2 regions of the Rhodomicrobium lacus genome follow, and region 2 is predicted to be linked to the other one. Evidence: riboswitches for the same ligand, from Rfam matches in the RefSeq annotation. Region 2 holds a riboswitch; the other holds the start of a gene.
What was found. Region 2 has a riboswitch for cobalamin ahead of EK416_RS07225 (CbtB domain-containing protein). Riboswitches for the same ligand answer to the same signal wherever they lie in the genome.

Region 1: it holds a riboswitch for cobalamin, as region 2 does, so the genes downstream of both, EK416_RS15630 (FecCD family ABC transporter permease) here and EK416_RS07225 (CbtB domain-containing protein) in region 2, are expected to answer to the same signal.

What each region holds. Positions count from the first base shown of each region.
Region 1 is NZ_RZNF01000012.1:1,362,548-1,370,369, reverse strand. It holds gene EK416_RS15665 (response regulator) at 1-68, shown strand, start outside; gene EK416_RS15660 (alpha/beta fold hydrolase) at 174-875, shown strand; gene def (peptide deformylase) at 931-1,461, opposite strand; gene EK416_RS15650 (cobyric acid synthase) at 1,584-3,173, opposite strand; gene EK416_RS15645 (cysteine-rich small domain-containing protein) at 3,170-3,514, opposite strand; gene EK416_RS15640 (Fic family protein) at 3,760-4,932, shown strand; gene gluQRS (tRNA glutamyl-Q(34) synthetase GluQRS) at 4,954-5,826, shown strand; cobalamin riboswitch at 5,876-6,073, shown strand; gene EK416_RS15630 (FecCD family ABC transporter permease) at 6,228-7,211, shown strand; gene EK416_RS15625 (ABC transporter ATP-binding protein) at 7,208-7,822, shown strand, end outside.
Region 2 is NZ_RZNF01000004.1:206,151-213,972, forward strand. It holds gene EK416_RS07195 (sulfate ABC transporter substrate-binding protein) at 1-795, opposite strand, end outside; gene EK416_RS07200 (substrate-binding domain-containing protein) at 974-1,657, opposite strand; partial or broken gene EK416_RS18175 (helix-turn-helix domain-containing protein) at 1,778-1,873, opposite strand; gene EK416_RS07205 (amino acid kinase family protein) at 2,276-3,088, shown strand; gene EK416_RS07210 (amino acid kinase family protein) at 3,101-3,928, shown strand; gene EK416_RS07215 (hypothetical protein) at 4,012-4,641, opposite strand; gene EK416_RS07220 (CbtA family protein) at 4,638-5,402, opposite strand; gene EK416_RS07225 (CbtB domain-containing protein) at 5,421-5,639, opposite strand; cobalamin riboswitch at 5,678-5,818, opposite strand; gene EK416_RS07230 (NupC/NupG family nucleoside CNT transporter) at 5,958-7,208, shown strand; partial or broken gene EK416_RS17970 (MFS transporter) at 7,553-7,732, opposite strand.

The sequences.
Region 1 (7,822 bases), on a different contig from region 2:
CGCGCGTGAAGGACGGCAACGGCGTGCTCTCCCGGAACGCCTCGGAGTCGGCTGCCGACGCGCGTTGACGAGCGCTTACATAGAGCGCTTACATAAGAATGTGCTGCTCAAGTCGCGTGCATCCCCGGTCGGAAGTCACGGGGGTTGCACGAGGGGAGCCGGAGAGACGCATCATGGAAATCTTGCCAACGCTGTTGATCCCGGGCCTCGGCTGCGACACGCGGCTTTACGGCAGCCAGCTTCCCGTGCTGTTCAGACAGGGAGCGGCCGTCACGGTGGCCAACCACACACGAAGCGACTCCATAGCGGGCCTCGCCGACGATGTGCTGGCCGCCGCTCCGCCGCGTTTCGCGCTTGCCGGGCTTTCGATGGGCGGCTATGTCGCTTTCGAGATCCTGCGGCGCGCTCCCGATCGCGTGGCCAAGCTCGCGCTGCTCGATACCACGGCGCGCCCGGATACCCCGGAGCAGACGGCGCGCCGCAAGCACCAGATCGAGATGGCGCAAACCGGCAAGTTCGGCGATCTGCCGGGGCTGCTGTTCCCTGTTTTCGTGCACGCAAGCCGTCGCAACGATCATGCTCTTCGCGCTATCGTCGAAAGCATGATCCTCGAAGGCGGTTCGGAGGTCTTCGTCCGCCAGCAGACGGCAATCATGGGGCGGCGGGATTCGCGGCCCTATCTCGGCTCGATCCGCTGCCCGACGCTCGTCGTGGTGGGTTATGGCGACGAGTTAACGCCGCCCGCGCTCGCGAAGGAAATCGCCGATGCGATTCCCGTTGCGAAACTCGAAGTCGTGCCGGATTGCGGTCATCTGTCCACGCTGGAACAGCCCGACTTTCTGGCGCACACGCTGGCGGCGTGGCACAGCGCGTAAGCTGATCGAAGCATGGCGCTTCGGGCTTGTCAGTATTTGCAAAACCCGGCGGCGCTTACAGAACCTCGGCCTTGGCGCGCTCGCGTTGCATCTTCTGGAACTTGCGGATGATAAGCGTCCGCTTCAGCCGCGACAGGTGATCGATGAACAGCCGTCCTTCCAGGTGGTCGATCTCGTGTTGCACGAGGGTCGCCTCAAGATCGGCGAAATCGCGTTCCTGCTGCTTGCCGTCGGCGTCGATGTAACTCACGCGCACAAGCGCGGGACGTTCCACCTCCGCGTACATCTGCGGAATGGACAGACAGCCTTCCTCATGAACGCGCAGCGCGTCGCCGTGAGCGAGAATCTCGGGGTTGATGAGAATGAGCGGATTCTTGCCCTTCTCGTCGCCCTTCTGCGCGTCCATCACGATAAGGCGGCGCAGCACGCCGACCTGCACCGCCGCCAGCCCGATGCCCGGCGCGGCGTACATGGTTTCAAGCATGTCGTGTGCGAGCGCTCGCAACTCGTCGTCGACCGTTTCGACGGGTTTCGACTTTTCGCGCAGGATCGCGTCCGGGATCGTGACAATGGATCGTATAGCCATGCTCAGCAGATAAGCGAGGCGCGCGGCGCGGTCAACGGCTTCGTTTGCGGCGGAAATCAGGTTTTATCGGTGCGCTCAAGTCTTCGTGGCGCGCTCGCCGCCTTGTGAAGGCAAAGCGCGCTTCAAACCGCCAGCGCCAGCAGCGCGTCGAGATCGAGGTTCTTTTCGACGTGATCCGCCAGCGCTTCGAGAGCCGCTTCGATGCGCGCGTCGAAATCCAGGCCGGATGCCGCCGCGCCGATGCTTTGGAGCCAATGCGCGCGAAACTCGTTCGAGCCGAACAGGCCGTGCACGTAGGCGCCCGCGATGAGGCCGTTCGCCGATAACGCGCCCTCGGGCCGGGTGCCTCCGCGCCCGTCGTCGAGCACGAGCCAGGGACGTTCGAGCCCTGCGCCGGTCGTGCGCCCCATATGCATCTCATAGCCAGTCACCCGGCAGCCCGTCGCGCGGTCCGTGGTGTCGATGTCGATCAGCCGCTTTTCGCCGCCGATTTCCGTCTCGATGTCGAGCAGGCCGAGGCCCGCCCTCTCGCCCGCCGGCCCCTCGATGCCTTGCGGATCGCGCACCACGCGGCCCAACATCTGGAAGCCCGCGCAAAGTCCGATCACGCGACCGCCGCGCCGCGCATGCGCGAGAATGTCGATGTCCCAGCCCTCGCGGCGGAGCACGTCGAGGTCCGTGCGCGTCGCCTTCGAGCCCGGCAGGATGACGACGTCGGTGTCGGCGGGGATCGGGTTGCCCGGCTGAATCCACTTGAGCGAAACGCCGGGTTCCGCCGCCAGCGGATCGAGGTCGTCGAAATTCGCCACGCGAGACAGGCGAGGCACCGCGACTTTGACGCCGCGCCCCTCGCCCTCGGCCGGACGCTCCAGAGCGAGCGAGTCTTCTGCGGGAAGCCGCTCCGCGCTGTCGAACCAGCGCAGCACGCCGAGGAAGGGCCACCCCGTGGCTTCGGTGATGGTTTTCACGCCCGGCTCGAAAAGCGAGAAATCGCCGCGAAACTTGTTGACGATGTAGCCTTTCACCCGCGCGCGGTCGGCCTCGGACAGAAGCAGATGGCTGCCGACGATGGCCGCCATCGTGCCGCCCCGGTCGATGTCCGACAGGATCACCACCGGCAGGCCGCCCGCTTCGGCGAGGTGCATGTTCGTGATGTCGGAGTTGCGAAGATAGATTTCCGCGCCGCTGCCCGCGCCCTCCACGATGACGAGATCGGCCTCGGCGCGGAGCCGGTCGAGACTGTCGATCACGGCAGGCATCATCTTCTGGCGCATGTGATGATAGATCCGCGCCGGGCAATTGCCGAGCACGCGCCCGCGCAGAACGACCTGCGAGCCGATATCCGTCTGCGGCTTCAAAAGCACGGGGTTCATGTGGATCGACGGGGCGGCCTTCGCTGCGCGCGCCTGCATCGCCTGCGCGCGGCCGATCTCACCGTAAACGATCTCGCCATCTGGGCCGGGCGGCAGGTCGCTGTCTGCGGCCACGGCGGCGTTGTTCGACATGTTCTGCGCCTTGAACGGACGCACCACGAGGCCGCGCCGCGCATACGCCCGGCACAGCCCCGCGACGACCATGCTCTTGCCGACGTCCGACGCCGTGCCCTGGATCATGATCGAGCGGGCGCGGCGCGGCAGTCCCTCGGGCGCGGGCTGATAGGCGATGCGGGCGATGAGTTCGGCGGCCTGTGCGGGGATCGTGTCGGCGGTCATTCGTCTGTTTCGTTTTCTACCGGCGGCGCTTTCAGCCGGAATTCGCGCGTCTGATCGTGCCCGTCCCAGATCTCCGGTTTCTTCAGCCACTTCTGGATGAAGTTCCAGCTTCCGCGATAGCCGTTATGCGGCAGGGTGCAATTCGAGCAATCCTTTCGCCGCATTCCGTTCGCGTCGGTATAGACGATGTACGGGCCAGGGCATTCATAGGCGATAAGCGGGCAATAGCAAAACAGGCAATTGAACTTGCCGCGAACGCCTTTGTGACACGGCAAGAACGGGCACGCCTGGTTGGTGAAGCCCTTGAAGCCTTCGTTGGTCGTAGTGTCTTTCGGTTCCATGCCATGGCCTTTCGGGTGTCACAGGAGCGGCTGCGGGCGATGACAGACGAGCCGCTGGCGACGACGAACATTCACTTGGGCTTTTTTGATTCCCGAGCAAAGGGGTTATCGTGATTTATCCCAGGAAGTGCGGTGATAATAACAAAAAGCGCTGTTATCGTTAGATGTCTTCTTGCAACTCTCAATCATGTTAGTTAGTGTGATTCGACGAACGAAAATGCCTTTTTTCGTTAGCAGGGGAATCGATGGCTCAAGCCAGCGGACGCGTTGGGCAATATGTAAAGTCTTCCGGTGTCGGTGGGGAATATTACAATTCCTACGTTCCGAATCCTCTGCCACCAAATCCCCCTCTGGAGATGAACGAACTTTTTCCTCTGCTCGATCAAGCCAGCGTTGCGCTCGGCAGGCTCGACGGCATGAGCATGATTTTGCCTGACCCCTCCCTTTTTATTTACATGTACGTCAGAAAAGAAGCTGTGCTGTCTTCTCAGATCGAAGGGACGCAGTCTTCTCTTTCCGATCTCTTGCTCTTTGAGACGACCGATGCGCCGGGTGTGCCTATAGACGACGTGACGGAAGTTTCCTGTTATGTGGAAGCCATGTCATATGGTTTGGAGCGTCTGAAAGAGCTACCGCTATCGCTCCGCCTGATCAGAGAAATTCACGGAAAGCTGATGAACAACTCGCGTGGCGGGCACAAAATGCCAGGTGAGTTTCGAACTTCACAAAATTGGATCGGCGGATCCAGACCGGGCAACGCGGCTTTCGTTCCCCCGCCTCCGGAACGCTTGATGGAAGTGCTCGGCGAATTCGAGAAATTTTTGCACGACGAGAAAGCTGCCCTTCCCGTGCTCGTAAAAGCCGCGATGGCGCATGTGCAATTTGAGACGATCCATCCCTTCCTCGACGGAAACGGGCGGCTTGGCCGCCTTCTCATTACTTTCATCTTGTGCGAGAAAGGAATTCTCAAGCAGCCATTGTTGTATCTTAGTTTGTATTTCAAAACCAATAGAGAAAAATATTATGGTCTTCTTCAATCTGTGAGGGAAACCGGAAATTTGGAAGATTGGGTCAGGTTCTTTCTTGTGGGCGTGGCCGAAACGGCAAATCAAGCTACAGACACGGCAAAAAATATTCTTGCTTTGTTTGCGAAAGATAAGGAGAGAATAGTCAACTCAGGCAGACACGCAGCAAGTGTGTTCACTGTGTATGACTTCATGAAGAGGTATCCCGTCACGAACACAACCCGAATAAAGGATGACTGCGATCTTGCGCTTCCAACCGTGTTGCGCGCCTTGAACGCTCTTGAAAGTCTTGGCATCACAAAAGAAGCCACAGGAAAGGGACGACATAAAATATTCGTTTATGATAGATACCTATCTATTCTCAATCAAGGCGCGGAACCTTTCGCTAATTAGTCGAGCGCGACGGGTTGCGGCATGACCCATATCGGCCGCTTCGCGCCCTCGCCCACGGGGCCCTTGCATTTCGGCTCGCTCGTCGCCGCCGTCGCGAGCTATTGCGATGCGCGCGCTGCGGGCGGACGCTGGCTCGTGCGGATGGAAGACATCGACCCGCCGCGCGAGATGCCGGGGGCGGCGGCGCGCATCCTCGCGCAACTTGGGGCTTACGGTTTCGAGTGGGACGGCGACGTGTTGTTTCAGAGCGGGAGGCTCGATGCCTACGCGCACGCGCTCGAAACGCTCAGGCGCGCGGGAAACGTCTTCTGGTGCCGCTGCTCACGGGCCGATCTCGCCCGGATCGGCGGCGCGGTCTATCCCGGCACATGCCACGCCTTCACGGCGCCGCGCGACGATGCCGCCGTGCGCCTCCGCGTTCCCGCTGGCGTCGTGGACTTCGCCGATCGCGTGTTCGGTCCGCAGCGCGAGGACGTCGCTGCGACCGTGGGCGATTTCGTGGTGCTGCGCCGCGACGGGCTGTTCGCCTATCAACTCGCCGTGGTGGTCGACGATGCCTTTCAGGCTGTGACCGATGTCGTGCGCGGCGCCGATCTCCTCGACAACACCGCGCGGCAGATCGTGCTGCAACGGCTGCTCGGCCTGCCCGAGCCGCGATACATGCATCTGCCGCTCGCGCTCAACGCCGATGGCAGCAAGCTTTCCAAGCAGACGCACGCGAAGGAACTGCCGACCCCCGCCGATAGCCGCCTACTGTGGCGGGCACTCGCCTTTCTCGGGCAGGACGTGCCGCCGGAGATGCCGCCTGCGCCCTGCGCGGAAATTCTCCGCCACGGGGTCGGGCATTGGAGCCCCGCCGCCGTGCCACGCACAAGCCATATGCGGCTCGCCTGATCGCACGCGACGGGAAGCCCGTCGCATTGCCGTCGCTTTGGCTTTATGATAGGCCGCATCGAGCGCCGGTGCCCGCGCAAGCGGGTGAAACGGGAACGCGGTGAGGGACGCTCGATCCCGATTCCGCGGCTTCCCCCGCAACTGTAAGCGGCGAGCCGTCATCGAAGCCACTGAACGCGTGCGTTCGGGAAGGCGATGGCGGCCACGACCCGCGAGCCAGGAGACCGGCCGGCGCTGTAACTGTTGTCTCGACGCGTGCAAGCGGCCTCCGTCGCATGAAACGCTCTGGACACGCAACGTGCGACGGCGGGTCGGCGGAGGATGTCATTTTACAGGTTCCCCATACGGATTCGGCCGTAAAAGCGGCCGTGCTCGCGCCGCGCCGCAAGTGGCCGGTGACGATGCTGGCGCTCTTCGCGGTGGCGGCGCTGCTGGCCGTGCTTTCGCTCGGCGCGGGGCCGGTCGCGCTTTCGCCCGATACGGTTACGGCGGCGCTGTTCGGCGCAGGGACCGAGCCGCAACGTATCATCGTGCAGGAAATCCGCCTGCCGCGCGCGGTGCTGGCGCTCGCCATCGGCGCGATCCTCGGGCTTTCCGGCGCGGCGCTGCAAGGGCTGTTGCGCAACCCGCTGGCCTCGCCCGCGCTGTTCGGCGCGCCGCAGGCTGCGGCGTTCGGCGCGGTCGTCGTGATCGCAACGGGACTCGCCGATGCGCTGTCTTTCGCCCTGCCGGTGGCGGCGATCGCGGCGGCGTTCGCGTCGGTTTTCGTGCTGCTCGCAGTGGCGGGCCGCAACGCAAACCTTCTGATCCTCATCCTCGCTGGCCTCGCGCTTTCGGCTCTCGCGGGCGCGGGAACCGCGCTCGCGGTGAACCTCGCCCCGAATCCTTACGCCGCGCTCGAAATCACCTTCTGGCTGCTTGGCTCGCTCGAAGACCGGAGTTTCCAGCATGTGGCGCTGGCGCTTCCCTTCATCCTTGGGGGCGCGGCGATCCTGCTCGCCAACAGGAACGCGCTTCGGACGCTGAGCCTCGGCGAAGAGGCGGCGCAAAGCCTCGGCGTGGATGTGGCGCGGCTCCGGCTCGCGGTGATCGCGGGCGTGGCGCTCGGTGTCGGCGGCGCGGTGGCGGTTTCGGGAACCATCGGCTTTATCGGCCTGGTCGCGCCGCATCTCGCGCGCCCGCTCGTCGGCCACGACCCCGCGCGGCTGCTGCTGCCGAGCGCGGCCATCGGCGCGGCGTTGCTTCTTGCCGCCGACATCGCCGTGCGCCTCATTCCGTCGACGACCGACATAAAAGTCGGCGTGCTGACGGCGATCATCGGCGTTCCTTTCTTTCTTTATCTGATCGTGCGCGACCGCCGCGCACTGACGGGCGGCCTCTCATGAGCGCGGCTTATCTCTCGGCGCGCGGTCTCGGTGTCCGGCTCGGCGCGCGCGACCTCATCGCGGATGTGTCGTTCGACCTGCCGCGCGGCTGCCTCGCCGCCGTGATCGGCCCGAACGGCGCGGGCAAGACGACGCTGCTCCGCGCGCTCGCGGGGCTCGTGCCGTCGCGCGGGGAAATCCGGGCGGGCGGCGGCGACGCGGCGGCGCTGCCGATCCGCGAGCGCGCCCTTCGCTTCGCGTATCTGCCGCAAGGCCACGCGGTGCATTGGCCGCTGCCGGTGCGCGATGTGGTGGCGCTCGGCCGCTATCCGCATGGCGCGACCGATCCCGCGAATCTCCCGGCCCGCGACGCCGAAGCCGTCGCGCGTGCCATCGCCGCCGCCGATCTGGGCGCGCTCGCCGACCGCCCCGTCACCGAGTTGTCCGGCGGCGAGAAGGCCCGCGTGGCGCTCGCCCGTATGCTGGCGGTCGAAGCGCCGGTCGTGCTGGCGGACGAGCCCATCGCGTCCCTCGACCCGCGCTATCAGCTCGACGTGATGGCGCTGCTTCGGGACACGGCGCTCGGCGGTGCGCTCGTGCTGGTGGTGACGCACGATCTCGGCCTTGCCGCG
Region 2 (7,822 bases):
TTCGAGATAGGCTGTCGCTTGCTTTCGCGTGCCGCGTCTGTCGACGACCGAATCGACGACCGCCACCGGCGGCTCGGCCTCGATGCTGATCGACGGATACACGATGTCGAACTTGTCCTCGCCGATCTCTCGGGCGAGCGCCAGGGCTTCGCTCTCGAAGGTGATCAGAACATCGCCGATCTGGTTCTGCGTGAAGGTCGTCGTCGCACCGCGTCCGCCGCCGTCGAGCACGGGCACGTTCGCAAACAGCCGCGTGACGAAATCCTTCGCGGCGGCGGCATCCCCGCCTTTCTGGAGGGAATAGCCCCATGCCGAGAGATACGTATAGCGGCCATTACCCGAAGTCTTCGGGTTCGGCACAATGACCTGAAGCCCTTTTTTCGTCAGGTCGTCCCAGTCCTTGATGGCTTTCGGGTTCCCCTTGCGCACGACGAAAACGGTGGTGGTCGTATAGGGGCTAGCCTTGAACGGGAAGCGGTCGCGCCAATCCTTGGCGATGATGCCCTTGTCGGCGATGACGTCGATGTCGGGAGACTGGTTCATGGTAACGACGTCGGCTTCGAGGCCATTGAGGACGGAAAGCGCCTGCTTGCTCGACCCGCCATGCGATTGTTTCACCGTGACAGCTTCTCCGCTCTTCGCCTTCCAGTCGGCCTCGAACGCGGGGTTGATCTCCTTGTAAAGCTCGCGCGTCACATCGTAGGAGACGTTGAAGATCGTCGTCTGCGCGAAGGTTGGTGTCGAGAAGGCGAGGACCGCAAATGCGATCACGGCAGCGAAGGGCGTTCTTGGCAAAGAATTGCTCCAGCTTTTATGGTGTCTGGCGGAATAACGGACCGGAAGGCCGGGCCACGCCCGGCGGCAACGGGTATAGATGGATTTATATGAGCGCGCGTGTCTTGCATCCAGCATATCTTTGCCAAGAAATTGGCAAACGCCGGTTTCGACATCTATCGTCATGCTAATATTTGGCTTATTTTTGGAACAGGATTCTCAGTGCAGAGCATCGGCGAGACGGACTTTTTATTCGCTCCCCTTTTCGGAAATCCGGGCTGATCGCGGAAAATTGCTTGGCACGCCCCCCTGCTGCGAGGCTGACCTTGCCGGCGCTCAGCTTCCGTTGAAATGGACCGTCCCGAAGCCGGATATGTCGTAGCCGCCGAGGTCTTCGGCTTTCGCATGGAACGCAGGAAGTGCGCAAAACTTCAGAAATTTCTGGATTCGCCGCGATGGCTGAAACAAGATCGGATTCCGACCGCTCCATCCCGACGAGGTTGAAGTCTTGCGGTCGCAGCTTTTCGCAAGCGAGCAGCTGACTGAAAATCAGCTCGCTTCCCGCTTCCGGCTGGCGGCAAAGAAGTCGGAGCCCCTTCGCGTCGCGCAATGAGCGCGGCTTCCTCGCAAGATCGGTCCGCATGACAAGCCCGCGCGTGCGGCGCGCCCATTCGATCAACACCCACGGTTCCTTGCCGAAGCGATCTGCGACCGAGGCGACATTCCAGCCGGACGCTTCCGGAATATGCAATCCGGCGGCGACGCACTCGCCGGCCGCCGCGCGGTCGAGACCGTCGAGCGCACCGTCGAGAAACGTCGCGATGCCCGAGCGCGATTCCCGTAATGCCCATTCCAGCAGAGGATCGTGGCTGCCGACAACCACAGCGGGCCTGGCGGATTCCCTGCCATTGACCGAAGCCACGACGGGGGTCTCGCCGCTTCTGGTGCCGAGCCATGTTTCTATTTCCTCGCGCGGAAACAGGAGCTTTCCGGTCACGCGCCGGACCGGCAGCGTTCCAGCGGCCGCAAGCTCGTAAACCTTGCGCTCTTTCACCCGCAGCAGCACGGCGAGTTCACGGGTGGTCAGAAAGTCGGACATGGCTTTGGTGCGAAAATTTCGGATGCGGAAAATAATACCGCAGAATGCGCGATTCCGCAGGGCGAAACATTCCGGCTTCCCTTCAGGCCATCACGTCTCTTTGTGCGTGCACCGCCCTCGGACGGACTGATCGCATTTTACCAGCAGAAACAGGGCCTTGTCGGCACTTAAAGCGGAAAGCACCCTCCCGATGAAACTTCCGGTTCAATGGAATGTTGAATTCGCCTGCCGCCTGATGCGAACGATTGATGAAACGCGCTGAATTTTGATCTTCTTTGCCGTTTCTTCCGGACGCCGTGGAATACGCACTATTTTCGTATATTGCTGAAGCGGTGCCAAATATCATATCAACCCAGGCAAAGCAAAAGTGGAAATACATAAAAACTACGAAAAGGCACCCCAATGGCCAATACGACATCAGAGCTTGAGACGCTCCTCATGCAGCGCTCGCTGACAGATCCGGACCTTCTGTCTGCGGCGGAGAAGGCGGCAGATTACCGGATTCTGCCCGAAGCCACCGTGATCAAGATCGGCGGTCAGAGCGTCATCGACCGGGGCCGCTCGGCGGTCTATCCGCTTGTCGAAGAAATCGTGGCCGTCCGCAAGGCGCACAAACTGCTGATCGGCACCGGCGCCGGCACGCGCGCCCGACACCTCTATTCGATCGCGGCGGGGCTCAACCTTCCGGCTGGCGTGCTTTCACAGCTCGGCGCATCGGTCGCGAGCCAGAACGCCGAAATGATCGGGCAGCTGCTCGCCAAGCATGGCATTTCCACGGTCAGCAACGCGGGGCTCTCGGCTGTGCCGCTCTACCTGGCCGAGGTGAACGCCGTGGTTTTCTCCGGCATGCCGCCCTACGGACTATGGGTGCGCCCTGCCGCCGATACCGTCATTCCGCCGTATCGCACCGACGCAGGTTGCTTCCTCGTTGCCGAGCAGTTCGGAACGAAAGCGATGATCTTCGTTAAGGACGAAAACGGCCTCTACACCGAAAACCCGAAGACTTCGAAGAACGCCACCTTCATCCCGAAGATATCGGTCGACGAGATGAAGGCCAAGGGGCTGCACGACTCGATCCTCGAATTCCCGATGCTCGACCTGCTCAAATCGGCGAAGCACGTTCGCGAGGTACAGGTCATCAACGGCCTCGTCGCCGGCAACCTGACGCGCGCCCTCGCCGGCGAACACGTCGGCACCATCATCACTGCGAGCTAAGGGATCACCGAAATGTCTGCCAACACCATCAAACACGTCGCCTCGCCGCTCGCACGCCAGACGCTCCTCGACGGCCAGCTTACCGCCCCCGTCGCGGGCGTGCGCCCCATCCGCATCCTGCCGTGGCTGCAGGTCGTCAAGATCGGCGGCCGCTCTATCCTGGACCGCGGCCACGAGGCGATCCTGCCCATCGTGGACGAGTTGCGGAAACTGCTGCCGGAGCATCGTCTCCTAATCCTGACCGGCGCCGGTATCCGCGCGCGCCATCTCTATGGCGTGGGGCTGGACCTCGGTCTTCCCGTCGGCTCTCTTGCGCCACTCGCCGCAAGCGAGGCGGGCCAGAACGGCCACATCCTCGCGTCGCTGCTCGCGCCTGAGGGCGTCTCCTATATCGAGCATCCGACCATGGCAGACCAGCTCGCCATCCACCTTTCGGCCGCCCGTGCCGTGGTGGGCAGCGCCTTCCCGCCCTATCATAACCACGAGTTTCCGGGCTCGCGCATTCCGCCCCATCGGGCCGACACGGGCGCGTTCCTGCTCGCCGACGCGCTCGGCGCGGCTGGCCTCACGATCGTGGAGGATGTGGACGGGGTTTACACCACCGACCCGAACGGCCCCGACGGGAAAAGGGCGAAGCTCCTGAAGGAGACGAGCGCCGCCGATCTCGCAAAGCACGAGGGCACACTTCCGTTCGACCGCGCGCTGCTTGAGGTGATGGCCACCGCGCGTCACATCGAGCGCGTGCAGATCGTGAACGGGCTCGTGCCGGGGCGGCTCACCGCAGCGCTGCGCGGCGAGCATGTCGGTACCATCGTTCGCACCGGCGCGCATCCGGCGTAGCCGCACTCAGAATGGGGCGCCTTTATCGAAACGGAGGCGCTCCACTATCTCCCTTCACCGAACGTCGACGCGAAAAAAACGCTTCAGGCATCCCTCGACGCGATGCGCCGAAGCAGCAGCATCAATCCCCAAGCACCGCCAATGAGCGCCGCCGTCAGGCCCGCAGCAGCAAGCGCGGTCGGCGCATGGCGAGGAATGGCGCCTAGTTCGGGCCAGACGACATCCGCCGTATTGTAAGGCTCGCCGGACCATTGGCAGAGCGCGCCGGTTCCATCGAGCAGCAGATCGCGCTCGACCGCCGCTGCGAGCGCCTTCGTTTCCGCGCGCGCGCCGTCCCGGCTCGCCATATGCGAGAGGAGGGCCATGGTCGCCGCGAGATAGGCGTGGCTGCATTCGTTGAAGGGGCTTTCCTCGTCGGTGAGAGCCGACGGTGCGAGCCCCCACAGGCAGGCTGTAAACTGGATTTCCGCATAGTTGCGCAGACGCCAGAGCTTTTCGTCGGGCTTCACCTGAGCGTCGGCGAGCGCGAAAATCGCGGCGCGATGACGCGCGATCACAGCCATCTGCCCATGCGGGATGCTCTCGATGGAGATGCCCCCGGTCGGTCCGATGCTTTTTCTATGGGCCTCGGCGACCGGCGCGACCGCGAGAAAGACAATGGCCGGGACGAGCCCGGCCATCAGAAGCGCCCCGTAATCGGCGATGCGCCTCATGCAGCCACGGGCTTCGCCGCGATGCGTCTGGCAACGGTGCGTTCGGCGAAAAGCCCGAAAAACGCGCCGATCAACGTCCAGACGAGTGCCTGCGTTCCTATCGACGCGGCCCGGAACTGCCACAGCGTCTGCGCCGAGAAGTTTTCCGGCACTTCCTGGATAGTGGGAAGCGCTTCCAGAGCAACGATGACGGCCAGCGCGTAGACGCCAAGGCCGACAAGCGCACCGTTCCACGCTCCGAGGCGATGGGCGAAGATCTTGCCGAGGCTCAGAGAGGCAAACGCCACTGCGAGCGAGAGTGCCATCATGCCGAAATAGAGCGCGGTGCGAATACCGATCGTTTCCGGCGAACCCACGGCGGGCGGGTTGGCGGGATATTTCATCTGCGGCACGAGATAGAGCACGATAAAGCCTGCCAGCGCGAGGAATGCCGCCGTCGCGCGCGGGCTGAGCCGCCCCAGACGGCCCTGAGCGAAGGCGTTGGCGATGCCGAACAGCCCGCCGAGCGCGGTTCCGAACACGACGAGGCCGGTGAGAAGCCCTGCCGTACTCTGGACCTTGCGGCTCACGAGTTCGGGTTCTTCTGCGGCAGCAGGCTCACCGCGTGCCTCTTTGGCGGCCGCCTCGGCCTTGGCGGTCTGTTCTTCAAAGGCAATGGCCTGATCGACCGGCGGCTCGCCGACCGTATAGGCAAAAAGGAAAGTGACGAGCGCGGCGAGAAGCCCGGCGAGCATGCCGCGCGCGAGATAGGAACCAGCCATGTGATTTTCGCTCCGACGTCAGTGGCAGGGGAAACCAAGCAGATGGCGGGCGTCATGGACGGCTTCATGCACCATCATGCCGTCGAAGATCGCCACCGCGCCCTGTTCGGCGCCTACGAAATAGATCGCAAGGAGCGCGATCAGGCCGCCGAAGATGGCCCACGGAAGAATGCTGCTGAGCGGAATGACAAGGTTCGGCACGTCAGCGACGTCGTGCCGGTGGGCGATGTCGGTCATGATATCTCCTTGGGATTGCGCGTCCCGTTCGAGTTATGACGCCGAGAAATTTGAGGGTCTGACTCACGGCTCGGGGACCGTTAACAGTGGCGCGACCGCGCCGGAATTTCACCGGCTTCCTCATCTCGGGCGAGCGGATGATGAACCCCGTGTCGACCGCCGTCAACTCGCTAGATACCGAGCGCGTTGCGAGGAAGTGCCCGGAATGCTCGGACAGGATTGCGCGCCAATAGCAAATGTGTAATCCAGACCGAAGCGCGGCCTTCACGGGATTGCCGTCGCGGTCCGGCAGACCGAGCCGGAAAAGCCGGGGGCTGCATTTTGCAAGTAGCGCATGGATTGGCGGGCCTTGCCACGCTTCTGGCCGTGGCCTGGTGCCTTAGCGAAGATCGCTGGCGTCTTCCCCTCCGCATCGTCGCGGGCGGCATAGCGCTTCAAACAGCCCTCGCCGTGCTGTGCATCGAGTTTCCGCCGGCGACAGCCGTTTTCGCGACCTTGAACGACGCCGTCGGAACTCTCCAGACCGCGACCGACGCCGGGACCGCGCTCGTTTTCGGCTATCTCGGCGGCGCGCCCCTGCCCTTCAGCGAAGTGACGCCGGGCGCGAGTTTCGTTCTGGCTTTCAAGGCGTTTCCCCTCGTGCTCGTCATCAGCGCGCTTGCGAGCCTCATGCTCTACCTCGGCATCCTCCAGCGTATCGTCGGCGGCTTCGCCTTTATCCTGCGAAACACGCTCGGCATCGGCGGCGCGCTCGGTCTCGGCGCGGCGGTCCACATTTTCGTCGGCATGGTGGAAGCGCCGCTTCTGGTGCGCGCCTATCTCAACCGGATGTCGCGCGGCGAGCTTTTTGCGCTCATGAGTTGCGGCATGGCGGGCGTGGCCGGCACCATGATGGTGATCTATGCCTCGCTTCTCGGCCCCGTCATTCCGGGCGCGCTCGGCAACATCCTCATCGCCTCCGTGATTTCGACGCCCGCCGCGCTCGCCATCGCCGCGATCATGGTGCCGTTCGATGCGGGCGCGCGCGAGCCTGCGGTGCTCGAACAGAGCGACCCGCCGTCGAGCGCCCTCGAATCGATCACGCGCGGCACGACCGACGGCATTTTCCTCGTCGCCAGTATCATCGCGATGCTGATCGTCTTCGTGGCGCTCGTTCATCTCGTCAATGCCGGGCTGGGCCTCATTCCCTCTCCGGGCGGCGGAGCGATTACGCTGCAACAGCTTTTCGGGCTCGTATTCAAACCGCTGCTGTGGGCCATCGGTATCGGTGCGAACGAACTCGACACGGCGGCGGGCCTGATGGCGACAAAGACCGTCGTGAACGAGTTCGCCGCCTATCTCGACCTCGCGCGGTTGCCTCCCGACGCGCTGAGCCCGCGCTCGAAGATGATCATGACCTATGCGCTGTGCGGTTTCGCCAATTTCGGCAGCGCCGGGATCATGATCGGCGGCATGACTGTGATGGCGCCCGAAAGGCGCTCGGAAATCGTGGAACTTGCGCCGAGATCGATCGTGTCGGGCACGCTTGCGACGATGTCGAGCGGGGCTGTTGCCGGCATGCTGGCCTAGGGGCCGGCTGAATCGCAATCAGATCGCGGTGAAAGGGTTTGTTTTTCAGGTTTTGGCCAGGCTGCGCCACGACGCTTACGGCGCGCCTTCGAAACGGGGCAGCACTCACTCGACAACTCGAACCGCAACGCGTCGAGCTTGAGGAGAGTTTCGCACAAGAGGCGGCCGAACATGCGGCGCCGCAGATCAGTCGAACGCGAAGCCGGAAGCGCCGCGTTTGGCAAGGGAGGTTGCCGGCGGAACTGCTGCACAAGCGATTCGCATCCAGCGTCGTCCCAATGCTCCTGCCGGACGGGCTTTTGCGCAAGCTTGGCGAACCCGCCGCCGCCCCGCTTGAGCGCGACGCCGAAGAAATCCGACAGCGACGCCCAGACGAAACGCCCGCCGATGTTGAAGGCGGAAAGCAGTCCCGCGAAGCCCGCTGCGATCGCGGCGATCTGCGTCTTCTGCGCCAACCGCAGCAATTTGCCTGCGAAGATCACCTGAAGCATCGGCGACGCCATGCCGATGACGCCGATGCCGGCCAAGAAAGCCAGAACTTGGGGCGGCTTTTTCGGCAAGCGGTTGCAGGAACGCAAAAAGCCCCGCTGGGGGCGAGGCTTTTTTGTGTATAG